DNA from 3 places in the Paraburkholderia sp. D15 genome. Region 1 is predicted to be linked to each of the others. Evidence: riboswitches for the same ligand, from Rfam matches in the RefSeq annotation. Region 1 holds a riboswitch; each other region holds the start of a gene.
What was found. Region 1 has a riboswitch for cobalamin ahead of LFL96_RS20270 (cobalamin biosynthesis protein). Riboswitches for the same ligand answer to the same signal wherever they lie in the genome.
Positions count from the first base shown of each region.

Region 2: linked by a shared signal. The riboswitch ahead of LFL96_RS22340 (TonB-dependent receptor) and the one ahead of LFL96_RS20270 (cobalamin biosynthesis protein) in region 1 are both predicted to bind cobalamin.
Region 3: linked by a shared signal. The riboswitch ahead of LFL96_RS33680 (oxidoreductase) and the one ahead of LFL96_RS20270 (cobalamin biosynthesis protein) in region 1 are both predicted to bind cobalamin.

Region 1 covers NZ_CP110396.1:153,425-163,475, reverse strand. Annotated here, with positions in the region: gene LFL96_RS20295 (CHASE2 and HATPase_c domain-containing protein) at 1-1,040, shown strand, start outside; gene LFL96_RS20290 (DUF4136 domain-containing protein) at 1,114-1,731, shown strand; gene bluB (5,6-dimethylbenzimidazole synthase) at 1,754-2,416, opposite strand; gene LFL96_RS20280 (cobyrinate a,c-diamide synthase) at 2,400-3,707, opposite strand; gene cobO (cob(I)yrinic acid a,c-diamide adenosyltransferase) at 3,828-4,430, opposite strand; gene LFL96_RS20270 (cobalamin biosynthesis protein) at 4,427-4,885, opposite strand; cobalamin riboswitch at 5,101-5,396, opposite strand; cobalamin riboswitch at 5,464-5,742, shown strand; gene cobW (cobalamin biosynthesis protein CobW) at 5,938-7,113, shown strand; gene cobN (cobaltochelatase subunit CobN) at 7,120-10,051, shown strand, end outside.
Region 2 covers NZ_CP110396.1:578,057-588,107, forward strand. Annotated here, with positions in the region: gene LFL96_RS22335 (phospholipase C, phosphocholine-specific) at 1-587, shown strand, start outside; gene LFL96_RS22340 (TonB-dependent receptor) at 666-2,618, opposite strand; cobalamin riboswitch at 2,804-3,002, opposite strand; gene cobF (precorrin-6A synthase (deacetylating)) at 3,312-4,076, shown strand; gene LFL96_RS22350 (hypothetical protein) at 4,341-4,607, shown strand; gene LFL96_RS22355 (hypothetical protein) at 4,788-5,204, shown strand; gene LFL96_RS22360 (hypothetical protein) at 5,263-5,475, shown strand; gene LFL96_RS22365 (ATP-binding protein) at 5,472-6,881, opposite strand; gene LFL96_RS22370 (response regulator) at 6,878-7,591, opposite strand; gene LFL96_RS22375 (efflux RND transporter permease subunit) at 7,608-10,051, opposite strand, start outside.
Region 3 covers NZ_CP110396.1:3,117,709-3,127,759, forward strand. Annotated here, with positions in the region: gene LFL96_RS33650 (DUF445 domain-containing protein) at 1-499, opposite strand, end outside; gene LFL96_RS33655 (DNA repair exonuclease) at 731-1,888, shown strand; gene LFL96_RS33660 (AAA family ATPase) at 1,885-4,518, shown strand; gene cobJ (precorrin-3B C(17)-methyltransferase) at 4,525-6,312, opposite strand; gene LFL96_RS33670 (precorrin-2 C(20)-methyltransferase) at 6,300-7,034, opposite strand; gene LFL96_RS33675 (precorrin-8X methylmutase) at 7,031-7,657, opposite strand; gene LFL96_RS33680 (oxidoreductase) at 7,650-9,257, opposite strand; cobalamin riboswitch at 9,462-9,641, opposite strand; gene cbiE (precorrin-6y C5,15-methyltransferase (decarboxylating) subunit CbiE) at 9,709-10,051, shown strand, end outside.

The DNA of each region.
Region 1 (10,051 bases):
AGCCGATGCACGCGGTGCTCGGCGGCCTCGCGCTGGTGAAGACGATCGACCGCAACGCCGCCACCGACGCGGACAACAATCTGCTCGCGCACGCGCAATGGCCCGCGCTGCTCGACCCGACGCGCGGCGAGTTCGCCGCGCTGATGGCGCAGGGCGTCGAAGTACGCGACGCGAGCGGACGCGATCACCTGCTGCGCTACGCGAACTGCACCAACGCGCAGGGCGAGACGACCGGCTGGATCGCGGGTCTCGTCGACGTGTCGGCGCTGCATGCGGCCGAGCGTCAGCGGGAAGACGCGCTGCGGCTGCTGTCGCACGACATGCGTTCGCCGCAGGCGTCGATCCTGGCGCTGGTGGAAATCGAACGGGCCCGCGCCGAACCGGTGCTCGCGCGCGGCTTGCTGGAGCGCATCGAACGCTACGCGCAACGCGCGCTGACGCTCGCCGACGACTTCGTGCAACTGGCGCGTGCCGAGTCGCAGGCCTACGTGCTCGAACCGGTGAACCTGGCCGAGCTGCTGATCGATGCGAGCGACGAAGTCTGGCCGCAGGCGCACGCCAAGCGCATCGCATTGCAGATGGAGGCGGGCGCGGAGCAGGGTGAGCAAGGCGACGACGACGGCCACTGGATCTGCGTCGACCGGTCGTTGATGACGCGCGCTCTCGTCAATATTCTGAACAACGCAGTGAAGTACAGCCCGCCCGACACGCGGATCACGTGCAGCCTGGCGAGCGTCGTCGCGGCGCCTGGCGTATCCGGTGCCGCGAGACGCGTGTCCTGCACGATCCGCGACGAAGGCTACGGGATTCCGATGGAACAGCAGGCGGGACTCTTCGAACGGTTCCGGCGCTTTCACGAAGCCGAGCGGCCGGAAGTGGGCGGCGCGGGGCTCGGGATGGCCTTCGTGAAGACGGTGGTCACGCGTCACGGCGGCGAGGTCGGCGTGGTCAGCGCGCCGGGCAAGGGCACGGCCTTCACGATCGATCTGCCCGCGCTGGAGGACACGCAATCCGAAGTGCCGACCGCGCCGCGCGCGTGAGCCCGAACATGAAAACGAACATGAGCCCGAACACGAAAACGACGACGAGCATGCCCTTTATCGAAGCGAGACGATGGTGAAAGCGATCCTGATCTGTACCGCGCTGGCCGCGCTGAGCCTCACTGGTTGCGCGGGCCCGAGCGCCGACGTGCACACGTCCCACGCCGAGGACGCGGCGGCGGCGCTGCAAGGCGAGCGCACTTACACGCTCGCGCGCATGCCGTCGCAGGATGCCAGCGCGGATCATCCGCGTTTCGAGCAGTTGTTGCGCGACGAACTGGCGAAGCAGGGCTTTACCGACGCCGGCGGTAACTCGGCGACATCCGCGCGCTATCTGTTGTCGATCGCGTACGACACGCGACTGGCCGCGGTCGGCGTCGACACGAAAAATTGCGGGGCAGGCCGTTGCGCGTCGCCACCCCACGCGCCGTTCTCGCTGTTCGGCGGACCCGCGTACCGGCACGAACTGACGCTGCGTTTCTTCGCTCGTGCGAGTGGCCAGGAAGTCTATAAAGTCAGCGCGGTCAGCGCGGATCGCGACGCCGATCCGCTGCACGCGATGCCCGCGCTGGTCAAAAGCGCGCTGGCGAAGCTGCCGTTCGCGATGCCGGCCGACTGGCGCGTGAAACTGCGCACCGACGCAAGCAGCGGCGCGACGGACGTGATCTCGGTGAAGCCGCTGCAACCTTGACGAAGCGCGTTCGCGCTAGCGTTCAGGACGAAGCGCCCGGGTCCGCCTCGGGCCAGCGGTTTTCATACACGCACTCGGCGAGCGGCACACGGCTCGCCCAGCGTTCGGTTTCGAGCATCGGTTCGCTGTAGAACTGATCGACATGGCCGAGGCACAGAATCGCCACCGGCCGCGCGCCGGCCGGCATATGCAGCAGCGCACGCACTTCGTCGACGTCGAACAGCGACACCCAGCCCATGCCGAGACCTTCCGCGCGCGCGGCGAGCCACATGTTCTGGATCGCGCACGCGACCGACGCGAGATCCATCTCCGGCAACGTGCGGCGTCCGAATACATGCCGTTCGCGTCCATCCATCAGCGCGATCACCAGCAGTTCCGCGCAGTCCAGCATGCCTTCCACCTTGAGCTTCATGAACTCGTCGCGGCGCTTGCCGAGGGCGTCGGCGGTGGCGAGCCGCTCGTTGTCCACGCACGCGTGCAGCGCGGCGCGCAGCGCCGGATCGGTGACACGCGCGATCCGCCACGGCTGCATGAAGCCGACGCTCGGCGCGTGATGCGCGGCGTCGAGCAGGCGTTGCAGCACGGCCGGGTCGACCGGATCGCGCACGAAATGGCGCATGTCGCGCCGTTCGTAAATCGCCCGGTAGACGGCGTCGCGGTCGGGATCGTTAAAAGGCTTCGCCATGGAACAGGGCGGCCGTGAAGGCCGGGTTGGAGGGCCAGTAAGCATGCATGTAGGTTGCCACGATGGCGCCGTGGCGATATAGGGCTTCGCCCTGTGTCGCGGCGTTTGGCCGCGTGGCGTGGCGAAGCGGCGCGAGCGGCGTGCTGAGCCTGGAGTAGTGAAACGTGTGGCCGGTCAGCGTGCCGTGCGGGCCGTCGAGCTGCTGCATGCCGAGCGCGGTGAAGCGCGGCTGCATGGTGGCATCGCCGGGGAGCAGGCCGAGCATCGGCGTGCGCGTGCCGTGCGTGTCCGTGAGGCTGTCGAGCAGATACAGCATGCCGCCGCATTCGGCGACGAGCGCTTTGCCGGCCGCCACGTGCGCGCGCAACGCGGCCGCGCTGCGTGCATTGCCGGCGAGCGTGGCCGCATGCAGCTCGGGGTAGCCGCCGGGCAGATAGACGGCGTCGGCGGCGGGCGGCACGGCTTCGTCGGCGAGCGGCGAAAAATACGCGAGTCGCGCGCCGAGCGATGCCAGCAGCGTCAGATTGGCCGGGTAGACGAACGAGAACGCGGCATCGCGGGCGATCGCGATGGTTTTGCCGGCCAGAAGACGGGGCAATGGCGCGCTTGCCGGCGCGGCGAAAGCGACCGGCGGCGGCAGTTCGGTTAGGGCGGTGAGTGCGGTCTGGGCGAGCGCATCGGCGGCGAGGTCGAGCCGTGCGTCGAGATCGGCGATCTCGGCGGCCTGATGCAGGCCGAGATGGCGATCCGGCAACTGGATTTCATCGCTCGCGGCAATGTGGCCGCACCAGCGTAGATCCGCCGGCAGCGCTTCTTGAAGCATCTGCGCGTGCCGCGCGGAGCCGACCCGATTCGCGAGCACGCCGTGAAACGGTACCTCGGGCCTGAAATGCGCGAGGCCGAACGCGATCGCGCCGAAGGTCTGCGCCATGGCCTTCGCCGAAATCACCGCGAGCACCGGCACGCCGAACGCGGCGGCGAGATCGGCGCTGCTCGGCGTGCCGTCGAACAGACCCATCACGCCTTCGATCAGGATCAGGTCCGCTTCGGCCGCCGCCTGCGCGAGCAACGCGCGGCACGCGTCCTCGCCGACCATCCATAGATCGAGCGACAGTACCGGCGCGCCGCTTGCGCGTGCGAGGATCATCGGGTCGAGAAAGTCCGGGCCGGTCTTGAACACGCGCACGCGCCGGCCCAGACGACGGTGATAGCGCGCGAGGCCCGCGGTGATCGTGGTCTTGCCCTGACCCGACGCGGGCGCGCTGATGAACAGCGCGGGGCACGCGTGCACGGAACTGCCGGCGGCAAGCGTGTTGGTGCCTGCCGGTCGCGTGCTTGCTGAAGCTGCCGGGGCCGCTGCAGAGGTCGCCGAAGCCGCCGACCCCGTGTTGTCGCCGCTTGCGCACATCCGTTAAAACTCCACGCCGCGTTGCGCCTTCACGCCTTGCTCGCGATACGGATGCTTGACGATGCGCATTTCGGTGACGAGGTCGGCGGCTTCGATCAGCGCATCCGGCGCGTGGCGGCCGGTCACCACCACGTGCAGCATGTCGGCACGCCCGTTCAGCACGCCGAGCACTTCGTCGAGCGGCAGATACTCGTATTTGAGGACGGTGTTCAGCTCATCGAGGATCACCATCTGGTAGTCGCCGCTTTCGATCATCCGCCGCGCTTCGTCCCAGCCCTTGCGCGCGGTCGCGATGTCGGCGTCGCGATTCTGCGTGTTCCACGTGTAGCCGTCGCCCATCGTGACGAAATCGCACTGCGCGATCGCGCCGAGAAAATCGCGCTCCGACGTATGCAGGGCGCCCTTGATGAACTGCACCACGCCGAGCCGCATGCCGTGCCCGAGCACGCGCACGGCCATGCCGAACGCGGCCGTGGTCTTGCCCTTGCCGGTGCCGGTGTTGACGATCAGCAGACCTTTCTCGACGGTCGCGCTGGCCTGTTTCTTTTCGTGGCCTTCGCGCCGGCGCTCGGTCATCCGTTGATGGGATTCGGGATCGGTTTTCATGACGGGTCCTGTGGGTGGAGGGCGGCGGCGTTCGTGGCGCTAATCGCGCTGCGGGTGCTGCGGGTGCGGGTGGCGATCGCCACGGTGACGCCTTCGTGAATGGTTTTGCCGGCGACGAGGCGCGCGCCGTCGCCGGCGGCCAGCAGCGCGCACGGCTCGCATACGCCGTCGACACCGAGATGAGCTTGCGCCGCCGCCGAAGCGGTGGAGACCGGCAGTGCGGCGATCTGCTCGCGACTGAAAAAGACGAGGGGCAGCGCATGACGCGCGCAGAATTCAAGCAGTCCCGCTTCGTGCGCTTTGCTGTCGATCGAGGCCACGCTTGCAATCTGTTCGATGCGAAGCGATGCGCCGAGCGCGGCGCGCACCGCCGCCTCGATCTGATCGGCGCTGCTGCGCGAGCGGCAGCCAATGCCGGCGTTCAGCGAGCGCCCGGCGGTCGATAAGGATGTCATGCGATACGACGAATTCCGGCACAAACGACAGAGGTGGTTCGCCACGCTGTACGCCTGCGTCGATCGACCGGTGTCGACCCAACGAAAGCGACGAACGAAGACGGAAACGCGAATACGCAAACGCGAAGACGCAAACGCGCGCGTGAATCTGTCATGTCGTGCTACAACGCCATCACATCCGTCCCTCGCGGATTCCGGCGGCCGGCGGCGTGATGGCCGCCGCCTCCGCGTCTGGCCGGTATCCGGGCTGACGACCTCACGCGCTTTGCCTTCCCGTCCGGACGCGTCGATTTTCATCGAGGTTTTCATCGGACAGTGGCGTCGAAAAACGCATGCGCGGCGCGGGTTCGCGGCCCTCGCGAAAAAACTGTCGAGGTGCCGCCGAATGAAACGCCGCTGGTCGCTTACCGTTGCGGGGACAGCACAGGTTAAGCGCACGAGGGCGCGGCCTGTTTCCCGTTTAACTGCACACGCGAACGCATGTGCGGGCACCAAACGCGCGCATACGATAGCACACGGCGCCCCGCCCGATAAGCCTTCCCGGCCGATGCCGCCTTGACGCCGAGGGCCCGCGCGCCTACACTCGCACGCACTTTGGTGCTCGCGTGCGCGCCTCCCGCGCACGCAGTTAAACGGGAAACAGGGCGCCTGTCCGCATTGGACCGGTCAACCTGTGCTGCCCCCGCAACGGTAAGCGAAATGTGGCGTCGGTTCATCACCGGCGCCGCGGAGCCGGCTTCGATGTCCACGCGCAAGGCCGCGTCGGCATATCACCACTGGGCGAGAAATTCCTCGCCCGGGAAGGGGAAGCGGCGCTTTCGCCAGCCCGGATACCGGCCAGAACACGCAGGACCAACGCCGCGGGGATGCGGCGCGCGTCCATGATCTCCCGCTTTCTGTTTCCCGTTGTCGCGGCAACGCCGCCGTTCGTCCCCGTGCTTCGTGATCTATCCGGTTTGTCGTCGTGGGACGCAGCGCGTGTTGTTCGCGCCTGCCACGCTTCCGTTCAGATCGCGATCAGGCGCGCCGGCGTGCCCGTGCAACTCCCACGGATGGACCTCACGATGGACAAGCAAACCCGCCAGGCGCATTCAATGCGCAAGATCCCCGTCACCATCGTCACGGGCTTTCTCGGCAGCGGCAAGACCACGTTGCTGCGGCACATTCTTCAGCATGCGGACGGCAAACGCATCGCGGTGATCGTCAACGAGTTCGGCGAACTCGGGATCGATGGCGAGATCCTCAAGGGTTGCGGGATCGGCTGCGACGAAAACGGCGTGGAAACCGAAGGCCAACTGTATGAACTGGCGAACGGCTGCCTGTGCTGCACCGTGCAGGAAGAGTTCTTTCCGGTGATGGAAAAGCTCGTCGAGCGCCGCGACGAGATCGATCACGTGCTGATCGAAACGTCCGGTCTCGCGCTGCCCAAGCCGCTCGTGCAGGCGTTCAACTGGCCGCAGATCAAGAGCAGCTTTACCGTCGACGCGGTGATCACCGTGGTGGACGGCCCGGCCGCGGCGAGCGGCCAGTTCGCCGACAACCCCGTCGCCGTCGATGCGCAGCGCCAGGCCGATCCGAATCTCGACCACGAGTCGCCGCTGCACGAATTGTTCGAAGACCAGTTGTCGGCGGCCGATCTGGTGATTCTGAACAAGACCGATCTGCTCGACGCCGCGGGGCAGAGCGCGGTCGAGGCATTGATCCGCGACGAGATTCCGCCGCAGGTCAAAATCGTGCGCGCGCAGATGGGGCAGCTCGATCTGCATACGCTGTTCGGTCTCGAAGCGGCATCGGAAGACACGATTCATTTGCGCCACGACCATCACGGTTCCGTCGACGACGCCGATCACCATCACGACGAATTCGATTCGGTGGTCGTGCAGGCGGACGTGCATTCGCGCGAAGCGGCGATCGCGGCGTTGCAGACGCTGGTCGAAACCAGCACGATCTATCGCGTGAAAGGTTTCGCGGCATTGCCGGGCGCGCCGATGCGTCTGGTGATTCAGGGCGTGGGCCGCCGTTTCGACAGCTATTTCGATCGACGCTGGCAGGCCGGCGAAAGCGGCCCGAGCCGTTTCGTGCTGATCGGCGAAGACCTCGATCAGCCTGCGTTGCAACGTGCGTTCGACGCGGCGCTCGCTTCGGCCGATGCATCCGTTGCGTCCGCTGCGTCCGCTGCGTCCGCTGCGTCCGCTGCGTCCGGCACGCTCGCCGCGAACGGAGCATAAGCGCTCATGCATCTGCTGCGCACGACGCCGGGCGGGTTTGTCGACGATACCCAGGGCGTGATCCGTATCGATCAGCAGCCCGCGGAGATCGTCGTGCTCAGTTCGGCCGACACCACCCTGTCGCTGCTGGCCAGCGTGGTGCCGCGCCTCGGCGACGGTTTTCCGAGCGTGCGTCTGGCGAACGTCACCTATCTGCGTCAGCCGGCATCGGTCGACTTCTATCTGGAAGACGTGCTGCAACATGCGCGCGTGGTGGTGGTCGATCACCTTGGCGGCGAGGCGTACTGGCCGTACGGGATCGAACAGGTGGTCACGCTGGCCGAACGCAAGCGGCAGACGCTCGCGATGTTTTCCGGCGACCTGCAGGAAGACCCGAATCTGCTCGCGCGCAGCACCGCGGATGCCGACCTGTGTCATCAATTGTGGCGCTATCTGCGCGAGGGCGGCGCGCAGAATGCCGAGGCGTTTCTGCGTTGCATCGCGCATCGCGCGTTGGGCTGGGGCAGCGAACCGGCGCCGCCGCGCGCGTTGCCCGCCGCGACGTTGTATCACCCCGAGCGCGACACACCGAGCGTCGCCGACTGGCAGGCGCGCTGGCGGCAGGACGCGCCGGTCGCCGCGATCCTGTTCTACAAGGCGCATCTGCAGGCGGCCAATACGGCAGTGTTCGACGCGCTGATCGACGCGCTCGAAGCGCGCGGCGTCAACCCGTTGCCGATCGCGATCACGTCGCTGAAAGATGCGCTGAGCCGTGATGTCGTGCAGTCGTTGTGCGCGCAACATCAGGCTGCATTGGTGTTGAACACGACGGCGTTCGCCGCGTCCGCGATCGACGACCCCGAGCCGCTCGCGCTCGCCGGCGATGCGCCGGTGTTGCAGGTGATTCTGAGCGGCGGCAACCGCGAGGACTGGCTGAAGGACAACCAGGGCCTCAATTCGCGCGATATCGCGATGCATATCGCGCTGCCCGAAGTGGACGGCCGGATCATCACGCGGGCGATCAGCTTCAAGGGCCTCGCGTATCGCTGTCCGCACACCCAGGTCGACGTGGTCCGGTATCAGCCGGATCTGGAGCGCGTGAGCTTTCTCGCCGAGCTGAGCCGGCGCTGGTGCCGTCTGCGCGCGCTCGATAACGCGGACAAGAAGCTGGCGCTGATTCTCGCCAACTATCCGATGAGCGAAGGGCGCATCGGCAACGGCGTGGGCCTCGACACGCCGGCCTCGGTGACCGGCATTCTGGCGATGTTGCGCGACGAGGGCTATCGCGTCGGCGCGTTGCCCGCGAACGGCGATGCGCTCCTGGAAAAGCTCACCGAAGGCGTGACCAACGACCCGGTGGTGCGCGATCTGCGGCCCGCGCTGCAAAGCCTGGCGCTCGACGACTATCTGCGCTATTTCGACGCGTTGCCCGGCGAGGTGAAAGAGGCGCTCAACGCGCGTTGGGGGCGGCCTGAGCAGGACCCGACGCTGCGGCGCGGCCGCTTCATGATCGCGGGCTGGCGCTGTGGGCAGGTGTTCGTCGGCATTCAGCCGTCGCGCTCGCGCGAGCAGGGCGATTACGCGAGCTATCACGACGCCGAACTCGTGCCGCCGCATGCGTACCTCGCGTTCTATTTCTGGCTGCGTCACGCGTTCGCGATCGACGCGGTGGTGCACGTCGGCAAGCACGGCAATCTGGAATGGTTGCCCGGCAAGAGCGTGGCGTTGAGCGAAACCTGCTGGCCCGATCTGATTCTCGGGCCGATGCCGCATCTGTACCCGTTCATCGTCAACGATCCCGGCGAGGGTAGCCAGGCGAAACGGCGCGCGCAGGCCGTGATCGTCGATCATCTGATGCCGCCGCTCACGCGCGCCGAAAGCTATGGGCCGCTGCAGGATCTGGAGCGCCAGGTCGACGAATACTATGAAGCGTTGATGGTCGACCCGCGCCGCTCGACATTGCTGCGGCGGACGATTCTCGCGACCATCGTCGAGCATCGGCTGCATGAGGAGCTGAGTCTCGCGGCGCCGAGCGGGCCCGACGACGAGGATGCGTTGCTCACGCGCGTCGACGCGTGGTTGTGCGAGCTGAAGGAAGCGCAGATCCGCGACGGGTTGCACACGTTCGGGCAGTCGCCGGCCGGCGTGCAGCGGCGCGATACGCTGCTGGCGCTGGGGCGTTTTCCGGTCGGCGACGGGCAGGGTGCGCGGGCCGGCCTGATCGACGCGCTGGCGCGCGATCTGCGGATGGATCATCTGTTCGATCCGTTGACGGTGGATTGGTCTGCCGTGTGGGAGGGGCCGCGGCCCGACGTGCTGCAGCAGGTCAGCGACGCGCCGTGGCGGCATGGCGGCGATACGCGCGAGCGGCTGGAGTTGCTTGCGGCGCGGATGTTGGGCGAGGTGTGCGATGGTGGTGGACCGGGAACGGCTTCTGTTGCCGGCTCGGTTTCGGCTTTGCCCGTCGAATCGGCTTCGGCTTCGGCTTCGGCTTCGCCCGTCGAATCGCCTTCGGCGGCGGTCTCTGGTTCGGCATTGACGTCAATTCCGTCATTGAAGCCCGGCAGCCTGCCGCAAGCCGAACGGGTGATCGAGCGACTGCGCGACGACGTGCTGCCTCGTCTCGATGCGTGCGGACCGCAGGAAATGCGGCAACTCCGGCGCGGACTCGAAGGACGCTTCGTGCCGCCGGGCCCAAGCGGATCACCGTCGCGCGGACGGCCGGACGTGTTACCCACCGGCCGTAATTTCTATTCGGTCGATACCCGCGCGGTTCCGACGCAGGCCGCCTGGGTGCTCGGCCTGAAGTCCGCGCAGCAGTTGATCGAGCGGCATCTGCAGGAGCACGGCGATTATCCGCGCGCGATCGGCCTGTCGGTGTGGGGCACCGCGACGATGCGCACCGGCGGCGACGATGTCGCCCAGGCGCTCGCGCTGCTCGGCGTGCGGCCGAGGTGGG
Region 2 (10,051 bases), 420 kb from region 1:
CGCGGGCGCTGCCGTACGAGCTGCACGTGAACGGCCAGTTGCAGGCGCAAGGCTATGCGGTGACGTTCGCCAACACCGGCACGCAGGGCGCGCACTTCTGGGTCTACACCGGCGACCCGACCGCGACGCCGCGCCACTACACGGTGGAAGCCGGCAAGCAGTTGACCGACACCTGGGCCCTCGATGCGAACGGCCACTACATGGTGAACGTGTACGGACCGAACGGCTATTTCCGCCGCTTCGGCGGCGTCGCGAGCGCGGACGCGGCCGCGAAGCCGGATCTGGTGACCTGCTACGACGTGGCGAACGGCAACGTGTACGTGACGCTGTCCAACGCGGGCACCACGGCGTTGACCGTCACCGCGACCGATGTCGCGTACGGCACGCCGCCGGTGACCTTGAGCGTGCCCGCGGGGAAAAGCGCGGAAGCGCACTGGGATCTGTCGTGCAACAGCCAGTGGTACGACTTTCAGTTCAGCGTCGCGGGGAACGCGGGCTGGGTGCGGCGCATTGCCGGTCACGTGGAGACCGGCAAGCCGAGCATCACCGACCCCGCCGCGACGGCGCCGGTGACGACCGCGATCTAAGCTTTCGGTCGCCTGACCCCGTCGGCTGCGACGGGGTCAGGCCTGCAAAGCGCAAAGCACGCGCCGGTCTGTTACAACCTAGAACGTATAAGCCAGCTTGCCGAACGCCGTGCGGCCCAACGTGGCGTAACCGTACGCGGTCGAGTACTGCCGGTTGAACAGATTCGTCACCGACGCCGACAGCGTCAGATGCGAATTGACCTGATACGCGGCACGCAGCGCCACGGTCGTGTACGACGGCAGGAAGGTCGTGTTGGCCGGGTCGTCGTAAGTCGAGCCGCCATACTGCAGCGTGGCGCCGGTGCTCAGCGCGTGCAGATGAAACTCGTCCCACGTGTGGTCCACGCTCAGACTCACGGTCTGACGCGGACGGCGGTTCAGCCACGTTTGATCGGTCACGTCCTGCGGATTCAGAATGCCGACCGCGAGGCTGACCGGCGTCGACTTGCCGAGCGTGCCCTTGTACGACAGATCGATGCCCTGAATATGCGCGCGGCCCACGTTGACCGGCGCGAAGGTCACCGGGTCGTACGTGATCAGATCGTGAACGCGCGTGTCGTACAGCGCGGCCGTGAAGGTACCGATCGAGGTATTCGCGTCGAACGCCGCCTCGACCGTATCGCTGCGTTCGGGCGACAGGTTCGGATTCGAGAACCCCGGGTAATACAGATCGTTGAACGTCGGCAGACGGAACGCATTGCCGTACGACACGCGCGCGGTATAAACCGGCGTGATCGCGTAAGCCAGCGCGACGTTGCCCGTGTTGACCGACACGCCCTGCACGACCTCGTGCCGGCCCGCGAGGAACAGCGTGAGCGGCCCCAGCACCGCCGACTGATGCAGCGACACCGCCGAGTCGTTACGCGCCGGCACGCCCGACGGAATGTCGATCGGCAGAAACGCCTGCTCGCGCGAGAAGTCGTAGGCGATCTTCGATTCGCCGGACAGCGGCAGGCCGAACAACGTGTGCCCATGTTCCTGATGCGTCAGCGAAGTCGAGGTGCTGAAGCGCGTCGAATCGATTTCGTCGGTGCCGAGCGTGGGATCGTTCGCGTAGAGGAACTGGCGGTCGTACGCGTAGCCGATCGACTGGTCGAACTGCGTATACGGCGTGATGTCCACATGGAACGACACGCCCGTGGTCAGTTGATGATCGAGCTGCTGGTCGTCGCCGCCGGCGTTGTCGTAGGAGAACGTCGACTTGTGATACAGCGCGAAGGTCGATATCGACCAGTTGTCGCGCGCGTAACCGAGCCGCGCGTCCACGTCCTGCGCATGGTACGGATTGCGGCCGGCTTCGTGGCCGTAAGCGAACGGCAAGGTGGCGTCGATGCCGGCCGTGTTGTAGTCGTGCAGACCCAGCGAATACGTCAGCCCCGACAGCGCCGAAAGCGGACCGCTGGACGGAATGCTGCCCGACGTGCGGAATTGCGTATCGAAGGTTTTGTTCGAACCGCCGCCGAACGACACCGTCGTGCGGTTGGGTTGATTCGCCGCGTGGTTCGTGAACAGCTGCACCACGCCGCCCACCGCATCCGCGCCGAACGAGGCCGCCGCCGGACCGGAGATCACTTCCACGCGATCGAACGCCGAGGTCGGCAGATCCGCCCACTCGGCCTGCCCCGTGGTCGAGGAGCCGACGCGAATCCCGTCGATGAACACCGCCACCTGATTGCCGCTCGACCCGCGAATGCTGACCGATGCCGTGGCGCCCGGACCGCCGTTCTGGACCACGGTCACGCCCGGCAAGGTGGCCAGCGCCTGGGTGATGCTGGGGTCGGCCGGCGACAGCCGGTCGAGATCCGCCCGGGTCAATACCTGGGTCGACGCATAACGCTGATCGAACGATTGCGGCAGATGCTGCGTGTCGCCGGTCACCACGATATTCGGCAAGGTGGTTTGCGCGGACGGCTGGCCCGGCGGCAAGCTCGCGTCGTCCGCGGCGTAGGCGGACGAAACGGCTGCGGGAAAAACGATCGGCAATGCGCAGGCGGTCAGCGCGGACGTCATGAGAACATGATGGATTTTCATGGCGTGGCGATACCTGTTACGGAAATGCCGAGGCAAAGACGAATGCAAAGGTGTTGCGCCTCCGACGATGGAGCGCATGGATCAAAACAGAGGGACATGACTGGTCCTGAGGTTGGGCCGTCCTTGCAACGAGCGACCGCATGGGAGCGGTGCCGGCGCATCGGGACACCCCGCCCGATGCGTTTGCGCAGACCTCGGTCGATGGCAGGTCTCCTGGCTCGCGAGTCGTCGTTGCGCGCCGACCTTCCCGGTCACCCAGTGGTCACGTTGGGCGCGAACTCGTCGCTGACAGTTGCGGGGGCAGCCGCAGACTCGGGGCGCGTACGCCCCTCACTGCATTCCCTTTTGATCCCCGTCAGGGGAACCATCAGGGCGCAAGCGTAACGACTCGACGGGCCGCGCGTCAATGATTCGCGGTACCGGTCGGACGTTCGCGCAACACTTTCGCGGCCGGCACCCTGCTGGCGAGCGCGGCCTGCGTCCGCGGCCACCCAATCGATCGAATACCGCACCGTGCGGGAGTCACGCTATGATTCATCAAGCAATATGTTTTGATCATCGTATGAGCCGCCTTCCTATCCGCCTTCCTATCCGTTTTTCCGCCGTTTTCTCTCCCTCATTTGTTCCCCCCTGCATCGAGTCGATCGCCACGCATCCCATGCCGCTGATTCACGCCAACCGGAAATCCGTTTGATGAAAAAAATCCTGATCATAGGAATCGGTGCCGGCGATCCGGACTACCTGACCGTCCAGGCGATCAAAGCGCTCAACCAGGCCGACGTGTTCTTCGTAATGGACAAAGGCGCCGCCAAAGACAAACTGATCGCGCTGCGCAGGCAGATCATCGAACGTTTCGTCGAGGGCGGGCGCTATCGCATCGTCGAAGCGAGCAGCCCCGAACGGCGCCCCGATCACGGCGACTATCGCGGCGCGGTCGACGACCTGAACCGCGACAAGCAGCGCATTTTCGAGCAGCTGATCGCGGGCGAACTGAAAGACGGCGACGTCGGCGCGTTCCTGGTGTGGGGCGACCCGTCGCTGTACGACAGCACGATCCGCATCGTCGAGGCAATCGCGCGGCAAGGCCGTGAGGCGCTCGACTACGAAGTGATTCCCGGCATCAGCAGCGTGCAGGCGCTGGCCGCGCGCCATCGTATTCCGCTGAACCAGATCGGCCGTTCGATCGCGATCACCAACGGCCGCACCATCGCCGACGGCTTTCCGGCGAACGTCGACAGCGTGGTCGTGATGCTCGACGCGCAGAACGCATACCGGCAACTCGCGCACGAGGATCTCGACATCTACTGGGGGGCGTATGTGGGTACGCCGGACGAAATCCTGATCGCCGGCCGGCTGCGCGACGTGATGGATGAGATCGAACGCGTGCGGGCCGACGCGCGGCATCGGCACGGCTGGATCATGGATACCTATCTGCTGCGCCGGCGCGGCGAGGTTTGATCGCCGTAGTCGCCGTCATTGCCGTGATCGACACGATCGCCGCGCGCCGGTGACTGGCCGTAACGAACGGTATTGCGCTTTTTATCCCGCTAGCGCGAATGCGGCTTATATTGGAGTGAGACGTGTCGCCGCGAGCCGTTTCGCGACACGCGCACGCGGCCGGGTATGATGCCGGTCGCACGCCGGGCGAAAACCCTGCCGCTGCTTCATGCCGTCGCTTAATGCCGTCGCTTCATGCCGCTCCCTTTAGCCACGAGAACCACCATGCCTGCCCAACACGACGAAGCCTCGACCGCCGGCGCCACAGCGGGCAAGGCGAAACGCAAGACGCTGCCGGTGCCGGCGCGCAATCTCCTGATGATCGCCGTCGGCGTCGTGGTGTTCGCGATCGTCGCCGGGGTCATACTTTACGGTCCCATTACATATGGCGACGAGATTCCGAACTTCGGCATCATCCTCATGCTTACCGTGCCGGTGATCGCGGGCGTGGCGTTCCGCGTCGGACTGGATGCGTGGCTGGACCGGAACTGAGCGATATCCCGGCGAGATCGATGCCGCGGCGCGCGCGATTGCGCCACGCCGCCTAAAGAAATGCCGACCGCTGCCGATATAAAAAAAAGAAAGGGGCAATCCGATCAGATCACGCCAACGCGCGGATCGAACGGCAACTCGCCCACTCGATAACCAGAAAAACAATCGGCTAGCGTCTCCATGCATCACAAATCATGGGGCATCACTGCTCTCGTCGGGGCCGGCGGGGCGGCGTTGTCCGCATACGTCAATCTGTTCGCTTCCAGCGCCGCAACCGCGGGGCCGGCGCTGTTGATGGCGAAAATCCACATCGGCGCGGCACTGATCGGCTCGCTCCTGTTCGCGCGTTTCATCCAGGGCTCTCCCGACGCCTTGAAGGGTCCCACTCACCCTTCCACGGTCGGCACCAGCATCGTGACCTACCGGGGCGCGGTCCGCGTCCTCGTGCCGGGCAAGAGCGCGTTCTTCTCCGCCATCCGCTGCCTGCTGCTGCTCGGGTTCATGCTGTGCCTGATGATCCAGTTCGTGCAAATCGCACCACCGGACACCGTGCAGCCCTTCGCGCCATCGGCGCCGGTCCGTTCACTGGCAACCTGAATGGCGAGCGTCGATTCCACTGCCGGCGGCCGGCCGGCCTTCCTGTGCACGTTCAAAAATGGCTGACATATCAAGCAAAAAAGGCGTCTTCGGCGCCGTCATCATTCTCGGTATCGCCTCGATCGGTCTGGGCTGCTATTGCCTTATTCAGGCCTTCAATACCTTCGACATCTCGCCGGATTTCCAGGTCTGGTTCGCCCGCGCGGCCACCGCGATCGGCCTGGGCCTGGTGGGGTTGAACATCGGCGGCAACCGGATCGGACTCGACTAGCGCGCCGTGCCGGTCGCTGCCGATGTGCCGGTTGGCGTCGCCGATACCACCGATACCACCGATACCGCCGGTACCGGCAACACCACCCACACCTCCAGCCCGCCTCCCTCGCGCGCGTGAAACTGCAGGCTGCCGTGATGCAGCCGCGCGATCCGCTCGACGATCGCCAGACCGAGCCCGGTGCCGCCGCTGTGCGCGCGTGCATTGGCGCCGCGCTGAAACGGCGCCTTCAGTTGCTCCAGTTCGTGCGCCGACAAGCCCTTGCCGCGATCGCCGACTGCCACGTACACCGCCTCCAGCGTCGCCCAGGTCCGCACCGCGAGTCCGCTGCCGCCATACACGATCGCGTTCTGCATCAGGTTCATCAACAGCCGCATCATGCTGATCGGCCGGAACGCGACAGGCGGCAACGCCGCCAGCGACAACGCGAACTCATGCCCAAGCCCCGCGAAATCGCCGGCCAGCCGTTCGATCAACGCGTTCAGATCGCCGGGCTCGGCGGCCTCGCGCTCGCCGCTGCCCGCGTAATCCATGAATTGCTGAAGGATCGTCTCGATCTGGTCGAGATACGATTCGGCGGCGATCACGAAGCTGCTGTCGCTGCCGTGCGGCATCGCCATCGCCATCGACAGGCGCAGCTTGGTCAACGGCGTGCGGATGTCGTGCGAGATGCCGGCCAGCATCAGCGCGCGGGTCGCCTCGGCCTGTTGCAGCGTCTGCGTCATCTGGTTGAAGGCGTGACTCACGGCGGCGATTTCGGTGGGACCGTCGGTGGGCAGCGGCGCGGGCATCTCGCCGGCGCTCACGCGGCGCGCCGCCCGCGTCAGTTGCTGAAGCGGCTGGTTCAGGTGGCGCTGGATCGCGTAGCCCGTCAGCGCCGCCAGCGCGGCCAGCGCGAGCGACAGCAGGATGGCCGCGTCGAGCCCCTTGCCCTGTGCATCTTCCGGAATCGGCAGCGCGATCCACGACGGCGTGTCCGACGCCTGCGCCGACACGTGCAGACGAATCCACAAGCGCTCACCGCCGACCGCCTGCCAATGCACCGGCATATCGGCGGGAAGATGCGCACGCAGGCTGTCGAGAAACACACCGAGCTGATAGGTGCGGTAGGCGCGCAGCAGATTCGGCGGCGGCCTGATGCCGGCCTCGGCGGGCAGTTGCGCATGCCCGTGGAGGCGCGCCAGCAAAGTCGCGCGCGCGTCGGGCTGGGTGACCGCAAGCAGGTCGTCGAGCGTCATCACGTAGTTGGCGAAGACGGCGGCCGCGCGCTCGACACGCGGCCGCTGCACGTAATGCAGCAGCACGACGATCGCGCAGATCTGGCTCAGCATCACGAGCGCGATCAGCAACGCGATGTTGCGGGCGAGCAGCGTGTGCGGGAACCAGCGCAGCGGCGGGCGCGTCATGATTCGACGTCCGCTGCCAGCATGTAGCCGACACCCCACACCGTCTTGATGAAGCGCGGCTTGGACGGATCGTCCTCGACGATCTGCCGTAGCCGCAGCACCTGCACGTCGATGCTGCGGTCGAGCGCGTCGTGCTCGCGCCCGCGAGCGCGCGCGAGCAGATTGTCGCGGCTCACCGGCCGGTTCGGCGACGAGGCCAGCGCGACCAGCAGCAGCATCTGCGCCGAATGGATCTCCAGCAATTCGTCCCCGCGCGAGAGTTGCTGCTTGCCGACATCGAGCGCGAATGCGCCGAAGCGCACCCGCTGGGAGGTCACCGTGACGTCGCCGGAGGCCATCTTCTGACGGCGCAGCAGCGCATTGATGCGCGCCACCAGTTCGCGCGGCAGAAACGGTTTGGCGAGGTAATCGTCGGCGCCGGTTTCGAGACCCACCACCCGGTCGAGCGGATCGCCCTTCGCGGTCAGCATCAGGATCGGCAAGGTCTGGCCCTGCTCGCGCAAACGCGCGCAGATCTGCAGGCCGTCCTCTTCGCCGATCATCAGATCGAGCACCAGCAGGTCGAAGGGTTCGCGCTCCAGATAGCGGTCGAGCCGTTTGCTGTCTTCCGCGACGCGCACGTCGAAACCGTTGCCGCGCAGAAACCGTTGCAGCATGTTGCGCAGTTCGGCTTCGTCGTCGAGCACGATAATTTTGGCGGGGCGGTCCATGCGAAGGCTCCTCGGTTTACGCGTCGGGCGGCGTGCGGCGCGCCGCATGCCGTTCGGCCACGCGTTGCAGCAGCACGTAGAACGACGGAATGAACAGCACGGCGATGCAGGTCGAGGCGAGCATCCCCGAGAACACCGCGATGCCGAGCGAGCGTCGCGCGCTCGCGCTCGCGCCGGTGGCGATCACCAGCGGCACCACGCCCAGAATAAACGCGAACGACGTCATCATGATCGGCCGGAAGCGCAGCCGCGCCGCCTCCACCGCGGCCTCGGCGATGTCCACGCCCTGCGTGCGCAGATGCCGCGCGAACTCGACGATCAGAATCGCGTTCTTCGCCGACAGCGCGATCAGCAGCACGAGGCCGATCTGCGTGTACAGATTGTTGGCAGCGCCGAGCGCCGCGAGCGTGCCCGCCGTGCCGAGCAGCGCGAGCGGCACGGCCAGCACCACCGCGAGCGGCAGGAGCCAGCTCTCGTATTGCGCGGCCAGCACGCAGAACACCAGCAGCACGCCGACCGCGAACACCCAGTACGCGGAATTGCCGACCAGCTTCTCCTGATACGACATCGCGGTCCATTCGTAGCCGACGCCGGCCGGCAGAATCCGCGCGGCTTCCTGTTCGAATGCCGCGATCGCATCGCCGGTGCTGTAGCCGTTGGCCGGATTGCCGTTGATGGCGGCGGCCGGCTGCAGGTTGTAAAGCGCCGCCACGGCCGGCCCGACGCTCGTGCGCGCGTCGATGAAAGTGCCCAGCTCGACCATGTGGCCGCTGTCGCTGCGGATCTGCAGGCGGCGCAGGTCGTCGGTATCGCGGCGGAACGCGCCATCGGCCTGCACGAAGACCGGGAACGTATGGTTGAACGTGGTGAACTGATTCACGTAGCTCGACCCCACATAGTCCTGCAACAGATCGAACACATTGCCGACCGGCACCTGCAGCGACTCGGCCTTGGCGCGGTCCAGCGTCAGCTCGACCGTCGGCGCCGACGCGCGGAACGGGCTGAACACGCGCTGCAATTCGGGGCGTTTCGATACGCCGGCGATCAGCGCGTCGGTCGCGTCCTGCAGGCGACGGTAGTTTTGCGAGCCGTCGGTCAGCATCACCTGCATCTGCACGCCGCCGCTGTTGCCGAGGCCCTGGATCGGCGGCGGCACGATCACCACGGAACGCACGTCGGGCAGTTTCGCGAGTTCGTCGTTCATGCGCAGATAGAGCGAGCGCAGGTCTTCGCCCTTGCCGCGTTGGCTCCAGTCGTCGAGCGTCACGTAGATCAGCGCGGCGTTCGGCAACGACGCGTTGTTATCCAGCGGCGAAATCCCGCCGATCGACACCACGTGGTTCACGCCGGGAATCGCGCCGATGCGCCGTTCGATCTGCGTGGCCGCCTCGCGCGTGCGGCCGAGCGACGCCGCGTCCGCGAGCTGCGCGGCGATCAGCATGTAACCCTGGTCTTCGAGCGGAATGAAGCTGGTGGGAATGCGCGTCAGCAGAAACGCCGACGCCGCGCCGAGCACGAGCGCCATCGCGAGCGCGAGCCGGCTGCGCGCGACGAACCATGCGACCACTCGCACATAGCCCTGTTCGACCCGCGCATAACCGCGATCGAACACGCGATACACGATGTTCGGTCTGCCCTCTTTGCCGTGCTTGCCGGGCTTACCGGGCTTGTTCGGCCGCAGCCAGCGCGCGCTCTGCACGGGCTTGAGCGTGACTGCGTTGATCGCGCTGATGACCGTGGTGGCGACCACCACCAACGCGAACTGCCGGTACATCTGCCCCGTCACGCCGCCGAGAAACGCCGACGGCAGGAACACCGAGATCAGCACCAGCGTGATGCCGACGATCGGGCCGAGCAGTTCGTGCATCGCGTCGATCGCGGCCTGCTTCGGCGTCTTGCTCTGCTCGATGTGCTGCGTGATGCCTTCGACCACCACGATCGCGTCGTCCACCACGATGCCGATCGCCAGCACGATCGCGAACAGCGTCAGCAGGTTGATCGAGAAACCGAGCAGATAGATCGCGCCGAACGTGCCGACGATCGTCACCGGAATGGTCGTGGCGGGCACCAGCATCGCCCGCCAGTTCTGCAGAAACAGCAGGATCACCGCGAGCACCAGCAAGGCCGCCTCGAACAGCGTCTTGTAGACGTCGAGCACCGACTGGCGCACGAAGGTGGTGGTGTCGAACGGCAGCTGATAGCTGACGCCTTGCGGCATGTTCTTCGCGAGCCGCGCCATGGTCGCCTTCACCGCGTTGCCGACCTCCAGTGCGTTCGCCTCGGGCAATTGATAGATGGCGATGCCCGCCGCCGGTTTGCCGTCGAGATTGAAGAACTGTCCGTAGCTCGACGAGCCGAGTTCGGTATGACCGACGTCGCGGATGCGCACGAAATGACCGCCGTCGTCCGGCGCGGCCTTGACGATGATGTCGTCGAACTCGCGCGGATCGGCGAGCGCGC
Region 3 (10,051 bases), 370 kb from region 1:
GCGAGAGATCGACCCTGGCCAGCACGTCGCGCAGCGCGTCCTTGATGAAGCTCTGGATGCGCACGTCGTCGGTCACGTCGAGAATGCCGCCGGTGAGCTTGACCACGTAGTCGCCCAGACGCGCGGTATTGGCCGGCTCGGTGAGCCAGCGGGTGATGCTGTGCGCCGGGTCGTGCTTCTTGATCAGCCCGACCAGCGAAGGCACGTCGAGAAACCTGTCCTGCACGAACACCGCGAGATTGTCGGCGATCTTGTGCTTGTTGCGCGGAATGATCGCGGTATGCGCGGACACCACCGGAATCGGCACGCGGCGAAACAGCGCGGCCACCGCGAACCAGTCGGCGAGTGCGCCGACCATCGCGGCTTCGGCCACGGCCTTGATGCCGTCCACCCAGATGCCGCGCGGCATGAACGCGGTGACGACAAAAACGCAGGCGGCCGCGAGCAACAGCAGTAACGGCGTCCGCTTGGCCTTCTTCAGTTCGATTGCTTTATTCATCGGCGGCGAGGCGAGGTTGAATGAGCCGGAGCGCATCGTTATGCCGATGCCTGCTCCGACACGCGAGTGTAGCGCCGCGCCTCGTGGATTGACCAATGCGTGGGCTAACTCATGAATTGACGCATGAGCCGACGCATGACCGCCGGCGCGGGCTTAGCTTTCGCGCCTCGGCACGGTAACATCCGCGGTTAGACTGCGAGGTCATCGAATCCAATGCAAGGGAGAGGCACAGTGATCAGGTTTCTGCACACCGCGGACTGGCAGATCGGCACGCAGTTCGGCCAGTTCGAGCCGGACGAGGCGACGCATCTCGCCGAGGCGCGCTTCGAGACCGTGCGCCGCATCGCCGCCGAAGCCGCCGCGCGCAAGGTGGACGCGGTGCTGGTCGCGGGCGACGTGTTCGATCTGCAAACGGTGTCGGACACGGTGATCCGCCGTTTGTTCGGCGCGCTGCAGGGCTTCAGCGGCCCCTGGATCATGCTGCCCGGCAATCACGACGCGGCGCTGGTCGAGAGCGTGTGGACGCGCGCGCAGCGCTTGAACTGCATTGCGGCGAACGTGCGCGTGGTGCTCGAACCCGGCGTGGTGTTGCTGGATGCATGCCGCTGCGCGCTGCTGTGCGCGCCGCTCACCCAGCGCATCACCTACGACGACACCACCGGTTTCTTCGACCAGACGGAAACGCCGGACGGCTATCGTCGCGTCGGGCTCGCGCACGGCAGCGTCGGCGGCATCCTGCAGGACGGCATCGACTCGTCGAATCCGATCGCGCCCACGCGCGCGGTCAGCGCGCGCCTCGACTATCTGGCGCTGGGCGACTGGCACGGCCATCTGCGGGTCGACGAACGCACGTGGTACGCGGGCACGCATGAGCAGGACCGCTTTCGCGGCAACGAACCGGGCTTCGTGCTCGACGTGACGATCGGCGAGAGCAGCGACGCCAACGCGGGCGCCGCGCCGGTCGTCGAGCCCGTGCGGGTCGGCCGTTACCGGTGGCACCGCTGGGACGTGACGATCGACGTGCCGACCGACGTCGACGCGCTCAAGGCGCGGCTCGCCGAACTCGGCGACGACGACGTGCTGCGTGTCGCGGTCGGCGGCACGACGGCGCTGGCGGAGGCCGAATCGATCCGCGTTGCGCTCGACGAAACGCGCGCCCGCGTGCGTGCGCTGCGTGTCGATGTCAGCGGCCTGCAGGTACTGCCGACCGCCGACGATCTCGCCGGACTCGGCGCGCAAAGCGGCTATCTCGCGAAGGTGGTCGCCCGCCTGCGCGGCTTGCAGGAAGACCCGCAATCCGACCCGCAACAGGTCAAGCGCGCGGCGCAAGCGTTACTGCTTCTGGCGCGCTTTCAACGTGAACTGCCGCGCGAAGCGAGGTCCGCATGAAGCTGGAAAGTATCGCAATTCAGGAATTCAAGCAGTTCGCCGGCCGCATCGTGATCGACGATCTGCAGCCGGGTCTGAATCTGTTCACCGGCCCGAACGAGGCCGGCAAAAGCACCATCGCCGAGGCCGTGCGCGCGGTGTTTCTCGAGCGCTACAAGGCGTCGCATCTGAAGGATCTGCTGCCGTGGGGCAAGGCGAGCGGGCAGCCTTCGGTGGAGGTCAGTTTCGATCTCGATGGCGCCGCGTGCCGTCTGTCGAAGCAGTTCGTCACGCGTCAGCGCTGCGAGTTGAAGATCGGCCAGAGCGTGTTCGGCGAGGACGAAGCCGAGGACAAGCTCGCGGCATTGCTCGGTTTTTCGCGCGCCGCGCGTGGGCCGCTGAAGCCGGAGAACGCGGGCGTGCCCGGTTTGTTGTGGGTGCAACAAGGCGACACCCAGGACGTGCGCGATTCGACCGGACATGCGGCGCAATATCTGCGCGATGCGTTGTCGCAGTTGTCGGGCGGCAGCGAATCGGCGGGTGAGGATGCGCTGATCGCCGCCGTGCAGCGCGAGCTCCGGCTGCTGCTCACCGCGCGCACGCAGAAGTCCACCGGCGCGCTGGCGGAAGCGGAACAGACGCTGGCCAAATTGATCGAGGAGCGCGACGAACTGCAACAGCAGCGGTTGCAGTTCGAAGAGAACATCGCGCGCCTCGCCACCCAGCAGGAAACCTTCGACGACGTCGAGCGCAAGCGCCCGTGGGAAGCGCACGAGCAGAAGGCGCTGGCGGCGCAGCGGCGCGCCGAGGCCGCGGCGGAACTCGAACGCGGATTGAAGGAACTGAAAACGGCCGTGGCGTTGAGCGAGGCGCAACTGGCACTGTCGTTGCAGCAGGAACGCGATGCGGTGGAGCGGGAAGCGGCGGTCGCCCGCGAGCGCCAGCAGCTCAACGCGGAGCGGGCCGCTGTCGCGGCGGCGCAGGCCGACTACGACGACGCGGTCGCGAAGTCCGCGCAACTGGAGCAGGCCGCGAGCGCGGCCGGCCGCGCGCTCGAACTCGCGAACGCGGCGGTGACGGCGGCCGATCTGCGCAGCCAGATCGGCCTGCACGACACCGAACGCAAGCGGCTCGACGACGCGATCGGCGCGGCGGCCGCCGCCAACGACGCGGTGCTGAAAGCGACGCGTGAAGCCGCATCGGTCGAAATCGACGAGGCGATGCTCAAGCGGCTCGCGAAACTCGACAGCGAACGGACCGTGCTGCGCGCGCGGACCGACGCGGCGATGACGCGCATCGAGTATCGCTTGAACGGCGCGATCACCATCGACGATGCGAAGGTCAGCGGCGAAGGCGTGCTGCGCGTCGATGAAGAGAAACGCATTGGCCTTGGCGAACTCGGCGAATTGCGGGTGATTCCGGGCGTGTCGGATCTGTCCGCGCAACGCGCCGAACTGGCGTCGCTCGACGCCCATTACGCACAGGCCTTGCAGACGCTCGGCGTCGCGTCGCTCGGCGAGGGCGAGGCGAGGCTCGAACAATGGAAGGCGCTGGTCGCGCAGCAGAAGAGTTACGCGACGATGTTGAGCGCGCACGCGCCGCAAGGTATCGATACGTTGCGCGCCGCGTTGGCCTCGGTGGACGCCCGGTGGCAGGCGTCGAATGAACGGTTGAAGAGTCTGCCGGACGTATCAGGCGCGCTGCCGCTCGACGACGCGCGCCGCGACGCCGAGATCGCCCGCGACGCGCTGGACGCCGCGCGCAAGGTGCTGGGCGCGGCGGCGGAAAAAAAGACCACCGGCGTGGCGAATGTCGAATCGCTGGCCGCGCAGTTGCAGCGCAAGGAAGCGCAACTGAACGACGAGACGTTCCGCGCGGACCGCGCGAAATGGCAGACCCGGATCGTCGAACAACGCGTGCAGGTCGATGCGTTGAAGACGCAGCAGGCGGCTCGCGAACGCGAGTTGCAGGATGCGCGTCTCGACGATCCGGCCGCCGAGGCGACGCGGTATCGCACGTCGGCGGAACTGGCGCGTCGCGAGCAGCACGAGCGTCAGGTGCGGATCGCGCAATTGCGCAGTCAGTTGGAAACCGTCGGCGCGTCGGGGCTCGGTGAACGGCTTGCGGTGATCGAGGCGCGCGTCGAACAGGCGAGCCGTCGCAAGGACGAATTGAGTTTGCGGGCCGGCGCGCTGAGTCTGCTCGACGAGGTGCTGGTCGACGAACGCGACGCAGCGGTCGCGCAACTGCGCGCGCCGTTGACCGAACGCCTTGGGCACTACCTGCGGCGGATTTTTCCACAATCGACGATCGCGCTCGGCGACGATCTGAGTCCCGCCACGCTCGACCGTTACGGCCGCGCGGATACGCTCGACGCACTGAGCTTCGGCACGCGCGAACAACTCGGCATCCTGACGCGGCTCGCGTACGCGGACCTGCTGAAGGCCTCGGGCCGCCCCACGCTGCTGATGCTCGACGACGCGGCCGTGCACACCGACGCCGCGCGTCGCGACGCGATCAAGCGCGCATTGCTCGATGCGGCGACACGGCATCAGATTCTGGTGTTCACGTGTCACCCGGAGTTGTGGGACGACCTCGGCGTGCGGCAGCGGTCGATCGACGATCTGAAGGCGGCGGCGCTGGCCGCTTAGCGTGAGCTAGCGACGCGATACGTCCGGGGCGGCATACCACCTCGGCGTATAGACCCAATCGCCGCCCGCCGCGCCCGTCGAAAATCGTCGCGTGGTCGACGAACCGACGATCACCATCGTGCGCATATCCACGTCGTCCGAGCGCAGTTCGCCGAGCGTCAGCGTGCGCAGCGTGCCGCCCGGTCTGCCGATATCGCGCCCCAGCACCACTTCGGTCGCGGCGCTGCGGTAGCCGCGCACGATGTCGAGCGCCTTGTCCAGTTGCCACGGACGCGCGCGCGAGATCGGGTTGTAGAACGCCATCACCAGATCCGCCTCGGCGGCATGGCGCAGACGTGTCTCGATCACGCTCCACGGCTTCAGATTGTCCGACAGCGACAGCATGCAGAAGTCGTGACCCAGCGGCGCGCCCGCCTGCGCGGCGGTCGCGAGCGCGGCCGATACGCCCGGCACGATGTTCAGCTCGACGGCGGACCAGGCGTCGTCAGCGTCGCCGGCGGCTTCGAGCGCTTCGAGGACGGCCGCGGCCATCGCGAACACGCCGGGGTCGCCCGACGACACCATCACCACCGAGCCGCCCGCGCTCGCCAGCTCGAACGCGTGACGCGCGCGTTGCAGTTCCTCGCGATTGTCGGTGCCATGCACGCGCTGGCCGGCGCGGAATGGACCGGCCATCTTCACGTAGGTGTCGTAGCCGAGAACGTCGGTCGCTTCGGCGAGCGCACGGCGCGCAGCCGGCACCATCAGATCGGCGCGGCCGGGGCCGAGGCCGATCACCGTCAGACGGCCGCGCGCGATGCCGATCGTGTTCGCGTCGACGGCCAGCGCGGACAGCGCCAGGGCAATGCCGGCTTGCGCATCGTCGTGCAGCGTTTGGTACGGGATGCGCAGCGCGGCATGCAGCAGGCTGCTGGGCGGCTCGCCGTCCTCGGGACGGGGACGCGCGAAGCGTAGCGGCGCGTTCAGCGTCGCGGCGGCTTCGGCGAGCGCGGAGTCCGTCATGCGGCCGGCTGGGGCGAGCAGCGCGGCAAGCGACAACGCCGCGAGGCCGTGGGCGTTCAACGCGGCGCGTACGGTCGCCACGATCGCCTCGGCGGCGGACCCGGCAGCATCCTTAGTACCCTCAGTACCCGTTGCACCCACACCCACCACCGCCGCCACCACACTACGCGGATGAATCACCAGCTCGTCGGCACGTCCATCCCACGCGCGGGGCGTCACACGAATCGCGAGCCGTGCCGAATCCGAGCGCGGCAACTGCGCGTCGTCGAGCCACGGCGCTTCGCCTTCGATACGCGTGCGCTCACCCGCCAGCAGATCCGACACGAAGCGCTTGCCCTGGCCGAGATCCGCGAGTACGTAGCCGTCCGGCGGATTCAGCACGCAGGTGCCGAAGCGCAATTCGCCGCTCGTGGTGATCGCGGGCGGCACGTCGAACGCGGCGGCGATCTCGCGCGCCATCACGTTGACGCCGGCGAGTCCGCCGAGCAGCGGTACGACCGCGCTGCCGTCCTCGGCGACGGCCAGCACCGGCGGTTCGACGCCCTTGTTCGTCAGCAGCGGCGCGACGCAGCGGATCACGATGCCCGCCGCGCACAGCGCGACGATCGGCGTGCCGCTCGCGTACAGATCGCGCAATTGCGCGCCGAGTTCGGCGTAGGCGACATCGGCTTGCACACGCCCTTGCAGCGCATGCACGAGGCTGCCGGGATACCGCGCCTGAATGCGCCGCGCGCTGTCCAGCGCGCCCGCGCCGAGAATCACGATGGCGGGCGGCGTGTTCATCCGTGCCATTTTTCCCCCGGCACGACCAGCAACGAAAAATACGGCGACGCCATCGGATCGACGTCGGCGAGCGGGACGATGCGCTGATTGCCCATCGTCGCGCGTTCGACATACAGCGCGCGATCCGCCAGACCAAGCTCGACGAGCACGCGCCGCACCTTGTCGAAATTGCGGCCGAGCTTCATCACGACGGCGGCGTCGGCATCCGCGAGACGGCGGCGCAAATCGGCTTCGGGCAACACGCCGGACAGCACCGAAAGACTTTGATTGCGATACACCAGCGGCGCGCCGAGCACGGCCGCGCCGCCGAGCATCGAGCACACGCCGGGCACCACATCGCTCTCGTAAAGCGGCGCGAGACGGTCGTGCAGATACATGTACGAGCCGTAGAAGAACGGATCGCCCTCGCAGATCACCGCGACGTCGCGGCCCGCGTCGAGATGCCCCGCCACCACCTGCGCCGCGCCGTCGTAGAAGTCGGCGATGATCGCCTCATACGAGAGCGGCGGTTCGAGCGCCTCGGTCGTGACCGGATAGACGAGCGGCAGATGCTGCTGCGTGTCGTGCAGATGCCCTTCGATGATGCTGAAGGCGTTGCCTTTCTTGCCCTTGGCGACGAAATACGCGACCACCGGCGCGGCCTTCAGCAGACGCAGCGCCTTGAGCGTGATGAGTTCGGGGTCGCCGGGGCCGACGCCGAGGCCGAACAGACGTCCTCGCGGCGTCGTCATTCGACCTCCGTGGCGAGTGCGTTGACCGCGGCGGCCGCCATCGCGCTGCCGCCGCGCCGGCCTTCGACGATCACGTAGGGCACGCCGCGGCTATCGTCGGCGAGCATGGCTTTCGACTCCGCCGCGCCGACGAAGCCGACCGGGAAGCCGAGAATCAGCGCCGGTTTGGGTGCGCCGTCATCGAGCATGTCGAGCAGATGGAACAGCGCGGTCGGCGCATTGCCGATCACGACGACGCTGCCTTCCAGATGCGGACGCCACAATTCGAGCGCGGTGGCCGAGCGCGTATTGCCGAGTTCGCGCGCGAGCGACGGCACGTCCGGATGCGTAAGCGTGCAGATCACCTCGTTGTTCGCGGGCAGCCGCGCGCGCGTGATGCCTTGCGCGACCATGCCGGCGTCGCACAGGATCGGCGCGCCGTGCGCGAGCGCATGGCGGCCCGCCGCGCCCGCGCCCGGCGAGAAGCGCAGCGCGTCGACGATATCGACCATGCCGCACGCGTGGATCACGCGCACCGCGAGTTTGTCGAGATCGGCGGGGATGCGCGAGAGGTCGGCCTCCGCGCGGATCGTCGCGAAGGATTGGCGATAGATTTCCTGGCCGTCGCGAATGTAGTCAAGCATGTGTGGTGTCGGTCGGTTGAGGCGCGCGGGGCGGTGTGGGGTGAGGGCGGTCATGGTCGATGCTGGCCAGCGCGCCGGCGGCTTCGGCTGGCGTCAGCCGTTGGGCGATGCATTGGCCGAAGCCTTGTTGGCCATCGCGCCGGTACAGGTCGTAGACACTGGGTGCGCTGGCCAGCAGCGTGTAGGGCGCGCAATGCGCGGCCGCGCAGGAACGCGGGCAGCCGCTGAGATGCAATTCGACGTGCGCGGGCACATGCGACGCGAGTTGCAGTGCGTCCGCCTTGGTGTCGGCGAGGCTTTTCGCGCAGCCGCTCGAACCCGCGCAGGCGATCAGGCGCGCGATCGGGTCCGCGATGCGGGTTGCAAGGCCGAGCGCGTTCAGACCGTCGAGCACCGCGGGCACGGCATCGGTCGAGATGTCGGGCAGCAACACGCTTTGCCATGGCGTCATGCGTAAGGTGCCGTGGTTGTGACGTTGCGCGAGTTCGGCGAGGCCGCGCAGCGCGTCGGCGCTCAGGCGGCCGAGCGGCGGCTGGCCCCCTGCGTGCCAGATGCCGGGCGGGCGTTGCGGGTGGGCGCCGAGCCGGAGCATGGCGTCGGCGGGGACGCTGCGTCGCCAGTGGGTCAAGGCGATGTCGCGCGTGAGCGGGAAATCGGCGTGGCGTTGCGCGTGATGCAGGATCGCGTCGACGGAGTGCGTGGCGAGCAGGTCGCGCATGCGGGTGGCGTCGCTTGCGGCGAGGTCGAGGAACGTGTGCAGCAACGCGCGAATCAACGTGGGGACCTGGCCGGGGGAGACGGCGGCCAGGGCGATGCTGCGCTCGTTTCGGTTCGTGTGACGCGGGATGTGTGGGATGTGTGGGATGTGCGGGATGTGTGAGGCGGTGGGCGTGGTGGGCAGCGCCGAGGGCGATGCTGTCGCCAACGCTGAAACTGCGCTTTGCACTGTCGGGTCCTGTGCGTCCGAACCCACCGCCTCCGGCGGACAACCGGCCAGCCCGAACACGAACCGCACGCCATCGTCTGCCGGTATCGCCGCGAGCCACACATCATGCGGATGATCGATTCGCGCCAGGCGTTCGCCGCCATCCAGCAGCAGCGCGAATTTCGGCGACAGCGCGGCGAAGCGCGGTTCGTTCTGCAGCAAGGTCAGCAGGTCGGCGCACAGCGGCGTCGTATCGAACAACGCCGAGGGATCGCGTCCGGCGACGGGGCTGATCATCACGTTACGAATGTCGTCGGCAGCGATGGCGCTGGCCGCGTCGACGCTGGCCGCTGCCGTGCCCGCATCGCACGAATCCGTCGCGTCCCGCAGCGGCCGCATGGGCCCCAATCCCGCCTTCACCAACGCATCGATCAACGCTTGTTCCTGACCCGCGCGCACGCCCCGCACCTGCAGATTCGCGCGATTGGTCACCTCGATCGCACCGGCGGCGTAACGCGTGCAGGCATCGGCAATGGCGTGGGCTTGCGCGGCGCTCAATGCGCCGCCAGGCAGTTTGATCCGGCACAGCCCGCCGTCTTTCGCGGCAACGATGCGCAGCAGCCCCGGGCAGGCCGAAGCCCGCGCGCCGCCGGCAGCGTGCGCGCCGGCCGGCATCGGGTCGCCGACGGCCGGGTGCGCGGCGGCCGGCACCGGACTGCCAACGGCGACATCACGGCCAGCACCAGCGTGGACGGTTGTGGAAAGGGGCGAAGCTTGCTTCAAGGGACGGACACCGGTTGAGCGTCGCGCGGCGGCCCGAGCAAGCCCGATGTGACGAGGCATTGCTGCGGCATCGGTACACCCCGCCCGATGTTGGCTGGCACGAACAGTCTCGCCGGCAGGTCTCCTGGCTGGCAGGTCATCATCCGTCGCGGCCTTCCCGGTCGAACCAGTGGCGCGCAGCGCGGGCGGACTCGCTGCATACAGTTGCGGGGGCAGCCACAGCGTCACTGTGTTCCCTCTTCGGCCCCGAAGGGCACCGGCGGCCTGTATTATGCCTTTTTTCGAACAGCACAACGAGGCTGGACGCCTTGATCGGCGTGGCTCAGCGGATTATTTGAAGATAATGGACAACGAAGGTCGCCCGTCCGCGTGGCTGACCGTGGTGGGCATCGGCGACGACGGTTTCGCCGGTTTGGGACGGCCCGCGCGGCGTGCGCTGCTCGACGCGTCGGTGGTGTACGGCGGCGAACGCCATCTGTCGATGCTGCCCGCGCGGCTCGGCGCGCGGCGCGTCGCGTGGCCGCGTCCGTTCGATCTCGCGCCCTTGCTGGCCGAGCGTGGCGGCGCGGTGTGCGTGCTCGCGAGCGGCGATCCGATGTTGTTCGGCGTCGGCGCCACGCTCGCGCGGCAATTGCCCGACGGCGAGATGCGGGTGTTGCCCGCGCCGTCGTCGCTGTCGCTCGCGG